One region of the Cupriavidus sp. 291-E7 genome, then DNA from elsewhere that is predicted to be linked to it. Evidence: predicted binding sites of a transcription regulator. Region 1 holds the regulator's gene; each other region holds the start of a gene.
The links. Region 1 encodes LexA, which represses DNA repair genes until DNA is damaged. Its sites were predicted from a motif close to ACTGTATNNNNATACAGT; they were not measured.
Positions count from the first base shown of each region.

Region 2: the regulator LexA is predicted to act here: its motif matches at 1,290-1,307, upstream of AC3FLX_RS23090 (CppA family protein).
Region 3: the regulator LexA is predicted to act here: its motif matches at 1,517-1,534, upstream of AC3FLX_RS11640 (ATP-dependent helicase).

Region 1 is NZ_JBYOJV010000018.1:122,228-125,501, reverse strand. Features, by position in the region: gene AC3FLX_RS26415 (hypothetical protein) at 1-160, opposite strand, end outside; gene AC3FLX_RS26410 (hypothetical protein) at 313-486, shown strand; gene AC3FLX_RS26405 (hypothetical protein) at 598-852, shown strand; gene AC3FLX_RS26400 (hypothetical protein) at 1,088-1,261, opposite strand; gene lexA (transcriptional repressor LexA) at 1,417-2,073, opposite strand; gene AC3FLX_RS26390 (asparaginase) at 2,297-3,274, shown strand, end outside.
Region 2 is NZ_JBYOJV010000014.1:97,373-100,646, reverse strand. Features, by position in the region: gene AC3FLX_RS23095 (thiamine pyrophosphate-binding protein) at 1-871, shown strand, start outside; gene AC3FLX_RS23090 (CppA family protein) at 947-1,264, opposite strand; gene AC3FLX_RS23085 (RNA polymerase sigma-70 factor) at 1,396-2,286, shown strand; gene AC3FLX_RS23080 (LysR substrate-binding domain-containing protein) at 2,289-3,185, shown strand.
Region 3 is NZ_JBYOJV010000005.1:262,069-265,342, forward strand. Features, by position in the region: gene AC3FLX_RS11640 (ATP-dependent helicase) at 1-1,473, opposite strand, end outside; gene AC3FLX_RS11645 (TlpA disulfide reductase family protein) at 1,627-2,163, opposite strand; gene AC3FLX_RS11650 (thioredoxin fold domain-containing protein) at 2,284-2,778, opposite strand; gene AC3FLX_RS11655 (hypothetical protein) at 2,895-3,274, shown strand, end outside.

The DNA.
Region 1 (3,274 bases):
ACGTTAACAGGAAGTCATCAGGGAACGAGATGTCATCAAAATAGTGTCGCCAAAAAATCAGAATATTTTGGCTAACCAGCAGCAATAACGTAAGGAAACCTCGCGCAGACATCCATAGCATTGCTTGCTCATTGAGTTTTTCTTGTTGCGGTATTTTCATGAACCTTGGTGCGATCGCGCGATTGAAGAGTCGCAACTGCCTTTATTTGATTTATGGGAGGGCGCCAAGATTATAATTTATGTGCTGGCTGCCGGCCCATTGGGCTGCCGGGAGGGTGTCTCCGGTGGCCGGGCGCCGATTTGGCGTTTTCCATGCATGATACATTGTTGGCGCTGCGCGAATATACAGTGTTTGCGCTGGAAGCCGGCACCACAGCGGGCTTGACGAGTCAGATTGCGAATCCTGTCGTCGTGGGTTCGAGTCCCGTCAGCCACCCCAAAATTTCTGCAAAAAGGCCGCTCAAACGAGCGGCCTTTTTGTTTTGATTGTTGGCGTTTGAGCGGCTCGTGGGAGCGCCTTCGTCGACGGTCGTTCGTGCTGCCAAGGCGGTCCTATGATGTACTGGACATCGGATCTACGCTCATGCGGAGTGCGTCATGGCCCAGCGCTTTTTCGATCTTCCCCAACAAGAACAGGATGACATCGCGCTGGCATGTGCGAAGCACGGGTTCGTGCCTGATGACTTCGAATTTGTCGTTGATGGAGTGGAAAGCGAGCGCCGGGTGATTGAGGTCGAACGCGTCGTTGGCGGGCAGTGCCAGAGGTACAAGGTGGCCGGTGGCATGGGATGGACTGCGTCCTTCGAGTCGGACCTCGCTGCCGACTGGTTTGGTACGCCGCTTGCCGACTGATGGAATCTGCCTGAGCGATGTGGATAGGCCAAAAAAAACCGGCCCTTGGCGGGGTCGACAAGGTCCGGTTCTGCGCATGACGCCAATGCGCCAGTGATGCAGTGCGCGTCAGTGAGTTTAGTCAGGCTTATAGCAGTTTTAAATGGAGCCTTAATTCATTGTTGCGGGGCTGCAACTCGGCCCCGCAGACGAGCACGATGTCATTGGGGTGACGTCAAGTCGACCTGCGCGGACTTCAATCAATCAGTTTCGTGCTCGGCTCCGCGAGCTCCAGCATGCGGCAGATGGCGGCCATGTTGCCGACCATCGTACGGCGCTGGGCGCCTTGATAGACGCGCACGCCCTTGATCTGGCGGAAAGGTACCGGCTTGACCGGGCGGCGGGAAGCGACGGAATTCGTTTGCAGCATGGCAACACCTCGTAATTTGCGTTCAGCAGTGGGCCGCACCCGGCGTCCAGCAAGGACGGGGCGGCATGGGCAAAGCAAAGCGGGTGACCAGGGCAGACGGCCGTGCTGCCGAAGTCTCGGAGATCGGAGATGCCTCAGGGCACCTCCGTTTGCTGCTAGAAACCTGACGATCGAATCAGGCCGACAGCAATACCTTCCAGGGAGAATTCATCGCGACCCGAATGAAGGACGATGTTCTCGAAATCGGGGTTCTCGGCGATCAGTTCGATCGTGTCGCCACGTTTCTTCAGGCGTTTGACCGTCACGTCCTCGCCAAGACGCGCAACAACAATCTTGCCGTTGGCTGCCTCGCTGGCCTTTTTCACAGCCAGGAGGTCACCATCGAGAATGCCAGCGTCACGCATGCTTAATCCGCGCACGCGCAACAGATAGTCGGGGCGTTCGTCAAATACCGAAGCATCCACCTGGTATTGGCGATCGATGTGTTCCGCCGCCAGGATCGGACTGCCCGCAGCTACGCGGCCGACCAACGGTAACGTCAGTTGCAGGACCCCTGCCATCGGCAGTGAGAACTGGTCGGAACGCTCGGAATCGCTGCGCGAGACCTTGAGGCGGATGCCGCGCGACGCGCCAGGGGTCAGTTCGATCACGCCTTTGCGCGCCAGCGCCCGCAAGTGTTCCTCCGCCGAATTGGGCGAGGAAAATCCAAATTCAGCAGCGATTTCCGCGCGCGTCGGCGGAAAGCCGGTATTTCGGATCGCGTCGCGGATCAGGTCGAAAATCTGCTGCTGCCGGGGTGTCAGGGTCGCCATAGTGGTTCGCCGGTCTGGTGCCGAAGCACTGTATGTTTAAACAGTATGCTGTGATTTTATACAGTATCGGGTGAAGTGCAAGCACAATTTGCGCAGCAGGATCGACATGGGGTGTGGCGCGTGCCTCGCTGCCACGGGTTTTTCATGGCTTCGCCGTCGCAGCGTGGCAGTTACAATCGGCGCCCCAGGCGTCCGCTTGTAACTGCCACAGATCAGCGTTCTCATGCCAGCTTCCGCTTCCCAGTCCTTGCCCCGCGTAGTCGTACTCGCCACTGGCGGCACGATTGCCGGGTCGTCCGGCAACCCCGCCAGCAGTGCCCAGTACCAGGCGGCCACCGTGCCGGTTTCACAGCTCGTGCAGGCGGTGCTGGCTCTGGCCGATGTCGCGCGCGTGGAAGCCGAGCAGGTGGCGCAGATCGACAGCAAGGACATGATGTTCAGCCTCTGGCAGCAACTGGCGGCGCGCGTGGCGTACTGGTGCGCCCAGCCAGATGTGGCTGGCATCGTGATCACGCACGGCACCGATACGCTGGAAGAGACGGCGATGTTCCTGCATCTGACGCAGGCGTGCCCCGTGCCAGTGGTCATCACCGCGGCCATGCGTCCGTCGACGTCGCTGTCGGCGGACGGCCCACTGAATCTGCTCGACGCCGTGAGGGTGGCAGCCAGTCCCGACGCGCGGAGCCGGGGTGTGCTGGTGGTGCTCAATCAGCAGATTCATGCCGCACGCGATGTCACTAAGGCACACACGTCCGCGGTCGATGCCTTTGTCTCGCCGTCGGCCGGCCCGCTTGGTTTCGTCCAGGACGCCTATATTCGATTCACGCGCGCGCCCGCGATGCTGGCCGCGCCCCGCTTGCCGGTGCCTTCGGCATGGCCAGTGGTGGAGATTGTGGCCAGCTATGCACAGCCGGGCAGGGTGGCGGTCGATGCGCTGGTATCGGCCGGCGTCCAGGGTCTGGTCGTGGCCGCCGCGGGCAACGGATCGGTGCATGAAACCCTGGCGGCCGGGTTGATCGATGCCGGCGCGCGCGGAGTGGCTGTCGTGCGCAGCTCCCGCACAGGGGCCGGTCATGTGGCGATACCGTCCAGGCCGGTGCCGGCGGCGGGAATATTCGTGTCGGCCGCCGATCTCAATCCGTACAAGGCGCGGGTTCTGTTGCTGGTGGCGTTGGCCGGAGATCCCGGTCTGGGTGCCGAT
Region 2 (3,274 bases), on a different contig from region 1:
GGTGAAGACGGCCGACCTCATCGTGGCGTTCGGCACGCGGCTTGGCGATATCGCCACCGATAGCTATACGCTGCTGGAAGTACCGCTGCCGAAGCAGAAGCTCGTGCATATCCACGCGGACAGCGCCGAGCTGGGCCGCGTCTACCAGGCCGCGTTGCCGATTCATGCCGGTGTGGAAGCGGGCGCCGCGATGCTGGCGTCCCTGGCCGCGCCCGCCGCGCTGCCGTGGAAGGACTGGACGGCCGGCGCGCGCGCCGATCACGAGGCATTTGTCACGCCGCCGAAGCCGCATGCGGAACTGACCGGCGTGGACATGGCTGCCGCCATGACGCACCTGAACCGGGTATTGCCCGAGGATGCAATGCTGTCGAACGGCGCCGGCAACTACACGGTGTGGCTGCACCGCTTCTATGCTTACAAGCGCCCGCGCACGGAACTCGCACCGACCTGCGGCGCGATGGGTTACGGGCTGCCGGCGGCCATCGCCGCCAAGCTGCGCCACCCGGAAAAGACCGTCGTGTGCTTTGCCGGCGATGGCTGCTTCCTGATGTATCCGCAAGAGATCGCCACGGCCGCCGCGCATGGCGCGAACCTGATCGTGATCGTCGTGAACAACCGCATGTACGGCACGATCCGTATGCACCAGGAGCGCCGTTATCCGGGCCGGCAGAGCGGCACGACCATCGTCAATCCAGACTTTGTGGAAATGGCCAGAGCGTGCGGCGCCTGGGCCGAGCGGGTGGAGCGGACTGAAGACTTCGCGGCGGCCTTCGAGCGGGCACAGCAGGCCGGCAAGCCGGCCGTGCTGGAACTGCTGACCGATCCGCTGCAAATCACGCCGGCCATGCGTGTCACCGAACTGCCGAAGTGATGTATCAGTGGCTGCGAGCGTGAGTTAGTCCGAATTATTGGATTTCAATAATTCGGACTAAAGACCAGCCATTTCCTAGAACAGCGAACCCTGCGGCCGGGCCTCGTGCCCGGCCGTTTGCCGTTGGCCGGACGGTTGGGCAAGGATCTGCCGGATCTGCGCCAGATAGCGCTCGCCTACGGCCCGATGGGTCTTGCGGGCTTCCTCGACAAAGCTGCGCCGCGATGGCGGGCGGATGTTGAGCAGGCGGCAAATCGTTGAAAGATAAGGCTTTTTGTCGTCCGTCGCGGCGCGGCGCGCGGCCGACATCAACGCCGCGTCACCAATGCGTCCGCGCAGCCAGACCAGGATCTGGCGGTCATATTCATTCTGTACACGGATCAGGTGTTCCATTTTCCAGGGCTCCGAAGGTTCCGATACTGTTCATTCATACAGTACCTGTAAATATATACAGTGAATCGGAAATTTCAAGGCCACGGATGGGACGTCGGTGCCACAATGGGAACCCGCTACAGAACCACGCCATGTCAGCTTCAGCCCACGACCCGACGCAGATTTTCGACCAGCTACGCCCACGTCTGCTGGGTATTGCGTATCGCATGCTCGGTTCGGTGGCCGAGGCCGAGGACGTGGTGCAGGACGCCTGGCTGCGCTGGCACGGCACCGATCGCGCCGTGATCGCCAATGCGGAGGCCTGGCTGGTGTCCGTGACCACGCGCCTGGCCATCGACCAGTTGCGCGCCGCCAAGCTGCAGCGCGAGCACTACGCCGGTATCTGGCTGCCCGAGCCGCTGCTTTCCGACAATCCCGATACACCGGAAGCCATCAGGGAGCGCGCCGACGATGTCTCGGTGGCCTTCCTGTTTCTGCTGGAGCGTCTGTCGCCCAAGGCGCGAGCGGCCTTTCTGCTGCGCGAGGTTTTCGATGCCGACTACGCGGAGGTGGCGGATGTCATCGGCAAGAGCGAAGCGGCCTGCCGCCAACTGGTCAGCCGCGCCAAAGCCCAGTTACGCGAGAGCCGTCCACGTAATCCGGTGCGCACCGACAATCACCTGTCCCTGATACGCCGCTTCGCGCAGGCGCTGGAGCAGGGCAGCTTCGATGCGATTCGCGGTCTGCTGGCTGACGAAGCGACGCTGATTGGCGACGGCGGCGGCAAGGTGCCGAGCTTTCCGAAGCCGCTGGTGGGCGGCGGACGTATCGCTCAGGTCTATTTCGCGGCGAAGCGGCGCGGCCAGACGGTGCAAGTGCGGATGGTGATGCTGAACGGGCAATGGTCGCTGCTGCGGTTTGTCGACGGCCAGCTCGAATCGGCGCAGACCTATGAGACCGATGGCGATCGCATCGTCAGCATTCAGGCGCAGCGTAATCCAGACAAGTTGCAGCGGATTCTGGCTGCCATTTCGCGGTCCTGATCATGCGTCTACCCAGCCTGATCGCGCTCCAGATGCTTGAGTGCGCAGCCCGCCTTGGCAGTTTCACGCGCGCGGCGGCCGAACTGAATGTCACGGAAAGCGCAATTTCCCGGCAGATCCAGTCGCTGGAAGAGCGGCTGGGCGTGCGTTTCTTCGAGCGCGTGAAGCAGCGCGTGGTGCTGACGGCCGATGGCGACCGTTACGTGCGCGAGATTCGATCCGAACTGAAGGCCATCGAGCGCGCCACCAAGGATCTGGCATCGCGTGCCGGCGGCATGGAGGTGCTGGAACTGGCCGTGGTGCCCACCTTCGCCACGCAATGGCTGATTCCACGCCTGGCCAGTTTCCGCGAAGAACAGCCGCGCATCGTCGTCAATATCCATGCGCGTCCGGAACCGTTCCACTTTGCCGATTCGCTGTTCGATGCGGCGATCTATTTCGGCGACCGGCCGTGGGATGGGCACCCATCCGCCACGCTGCTCGATGAAGGGCCGTCGATTGCGGTATGTAGCCCCCGGCTGCTATCGGACAAGCGGCTGCGCAAACGCGAAGACCTTCTGAAACTGCCGCTGCTGCACCTGGCCAGCCGGCCCGATGCATGGCCCGACTGGTTCGATACCGAAGACGAAAACCTCCGGCGCAAGGCAAGGCTCGGACCGCGCTACGACCTGTTCACGATGGTCACGCGCGCAGCCATCAGCGGCCTTGGCATCGCTGTCTTGCCAGAGATGATGGTGCGTTCGGAGATCGACACGGGGCAGCTTGTGGCACTGCCGTTTGCCGACGTGCAGAAAGCCCGCGAGCCGGGCGCGTATTTCGTTACCTGGCGGCAGGGCGGGGCTGACAAGGCGGCATTGTTCGCGGACTGGTTGCGGCGGCAATGCGAGGCATCAATTTGATGCGGAAAGCGCATTAAGTTGGCGATAAATATCGTTTGCCGTGGCGCGCGCGCCACCCCAGACTTGGCGACTTCCTTGTCCCACGCCCC
Region 3 (3,274 bases), on a different contig from region 1:
GAGCAGGTCATCCCAGGCAGGCGCGGCGGCGGGCGGGGCTTCGAACGCTTCGAGTGCCAGCAGCGGTTCGGTGGCGGCTTCGAGCCCTTCCAGCACGCGAGCGGCGGTTTTTGGCCCGACACCCGGCAGCAACTGCAGCGTTCGGAAACCGGCCATGCGGTCGCGCGGATTTTCGAGCCAGCGCACCACGGCCATCACATCCTTGACGTGCGTCGATTCCAGAAACTTCAGGCCGCCGAATTTCACGAACGGGATATTGCGCCGCGCCAGTTCGATTTCGACCTGAGCGCTGTGGTCGGCAGCGCGAAACAGCACGGCCTGGTGCATCAGTGCCAGGCCGGATTCGCGCCGCGCCAGTATCTGCTCGACCACGAAGCGCGCCTGGTCGGCTTCATCGTTGACCACGACCACGCCAGGCTTTTCCGCCGATTCGCGCAACGACCAGAGGTCTTTGGTGAAGCGCTCGGCGGCCAGGCCAATCACCGCATTGGCGGCCTGCAGAATCGGCTGCGTGGAACGGTAGTTCTGCGACAGCGTGACCTGTTCCGCCGATGGGGTGAACCGCGAAGGAAAGTCGAGGATGTTGCGCACCGTGGCGCCACGGAATGCGTAGATCGATTGCGCGTCATCGCCCACCACGGTCAGACCACGACCGCTGGGTTTCAGCGCCAGCAGGATCGACGCCTGCAGTGCGTTGGTGTCCTGGTATTCGTCGACGAGCACGTGGTCGAAGCGCGCGCCCATGTCCTGCGCCAGCGCGGGTTCGCTCATGGCCTGCGCCCAGTAGAGCAGCAGGTCGTCGTAGTCCAGCACCTGCTGTTTCTGCTTGGCATCGACATAGGCGGCGAACAGTGTCTTGAGCGCATCGGCCCACATCGCGTAGCGTGGAAACTGGGTCTTCAGCACCACCTCGATCGGTAGCTGCGTGTTGACCACGCGCGAGTAGATGGCCAGGCAGGTTTCCTTGCGCGGAAAACGCGAGGTCTGTTCGGACATGCCCAGATCGTGGCGTACCACGTGCATCAGGTCCGCCGAATCGCCACGGTCGCTGATCGTGAAGGTGGGCGCCAGGCCCAGCGTTTCGGCATATTCGCGCAGCAGTCGCGCGCCGATGGCGTGGAACGTGCCGGACCACTGCAGCGCCGCGCGTCCGGCACCGCTGTTCGTACCCAGTGCCTGGTCGACGATGCGCTCGACGCGGCGGCCCATTTCCGCCGCGGCGCGGCGCGAGAACGTCAGCAGCAGGATGCGGCGCGGATCGGCGCCGCCCACCACCAGATGGGCGACGCGGTGCGCCAGCGTATTGGTCTTGCCGGAACCCGCGCCCGCGATGATCAGCAGCGGTGCCTGGCCCGCATATTCCACCGCCGCGCGTTGCTCCGGATTCAGCTTCGACAGGTACGCGGGCGCCTCCGCAACGTCGGCGCGCAGGTCGGTATGGGGAGCAGCTTCGGGGACGAGATCCGGTAACACGGCGGGAAAAGGTCTGAGCAGGATGAGAAAAATCTGACCGCCCACTGTATATCCATACAGCTTCGGCTGGCAAGCTGGCCGCGCTCGATACGTGACCGGGCAACAAAAAAGGTGCCGCTTGGGCACCTTTTGCGTTGGCTTTACGTCAGCCGTTCATGCGGCGCTGGCCAGCGCCGAGTCCAGCAGCTTGTGCAGCGCATCCCACTCGGGCTCGCCCACGTAACGCTTCAGGATCTTGCCGTTCTTGTCGACCACGAACGTGGTGGGCGTGAGCTGGACATCGCCAAATGCCTTGGCAGCGGTGCCGTCGGAGTCCATCGCCACCTTGAAGGGCAGTTCGCGCGTCTGAGCGTAGTTGGCCACGTACATCGGCGGGTCGTAGTTCATGGCGACGGCCACGAAGTCCAGGCCCTTGTCCTTGTACTGCTTGTACGTATTGATCATCTGCGGCATTTCCTTGACGCAGGTGACGCAGCTGGTGGCCCAGAAATTGACCAGGTACACCTTGCCCTTGAGATCGCCCGTGGTGACCTTTTCGCCGGACAGCAGTGTGAACGTGGCGGCCGGGACGCTGTTGGACGGGGCCATCGCCCGGTAGCCAAAGAAGCCGAGCAGCGCGACGATCACGACCGCGACGGCGATCGGCCAGCGCTTGCGCGAGGAATTGGCGGGAGTAGCGGTGTTGGACATGGGGTAGCGGAGCCAGAAAGCCATCGGCGGACAGCGGCTATTCTACTGCCGCGCGCGCCAGCCGGCAGCGTTGCCGGTTGGCCGCCTTGATTCTGCGGCAATTCGTCGCGGCTGCGGCGCTTACCGCACAGCGTCGGACCTCGCGGCAACCTTGGCGCGGGCCTCGTCGATGGCCTGCTCCAGATAGGCGCCGTAAAAGTCGGCCTGCATGCCGCGCAACGGGCTGGCCAGGTTGCGGCCCTGGCGGTCCAGGAACAGCACGGTGGGCGCCACGGAGATATTCCGGGCGCGCGCCCACTGCTTGGCCGTGATGACCGTGCCGTCGACGTCGCGGATCGGTGTATCGGCCGTCATGTCGATCTCGCGGGCCGCGATTTCACCGGCCGCCACCTGGGGGCCGAGGTAATTGCGGCGTACCGTGTCGCAATACGTGCAGTCGGGCAGGCTGACCAGCACCACCAGTGGTTCGCCGTGTTTCGCGGCGGCCGCCGATTGGGCGCCGATATCGGTCACGGGAGGCAAGTGCGCGCCCGCGGCAATGGCACCGGCGCTGGCCAGCAACGCCAACATGGCGAGCGTGGACGTCATGAAGCGGGGCAGGGGGCGGACAGACATGGGTACCTCACAGACAGGCGCCGCCCGGCGACGGCGAAATGCGCAACATGCGCGATGCGCGGGCAGGCGGCTTCCCGGATAATACCGGCTTGCGCACGACTGCGCCGACCATTCCGATGCCCCCGACAACGATCCGCTCCCGCCATTTCCTGCTGCCGCTGCTTGCCGTGCTCTGGCTCGCGCTTGCTGGCTGCTCGCCGCGCTACGACTGGCGCACCATCGTCTCCAGCGATGGCAAGTACGCTGCGCTCTATCCGGCCAAGCCGACCAATGCCGCACGTGACGTATCGATTGCCGGGCGCAAGCTGCCGATGGTCATGGAGGCGGCGAATATCGATGGCACGCTGTTCGCGGTCGGTGTGATCACGCTGCCGAGCGACGATGCGCAGTTGCGCCGCGAGGCACTGGACGCCATGCAGGCGGGGCTGATCGCCAATCTTGGCGCGCACCCCGACGCACCGGCCAGGGCGCGCCCGGTCACGGTGAAGTCCGCGGC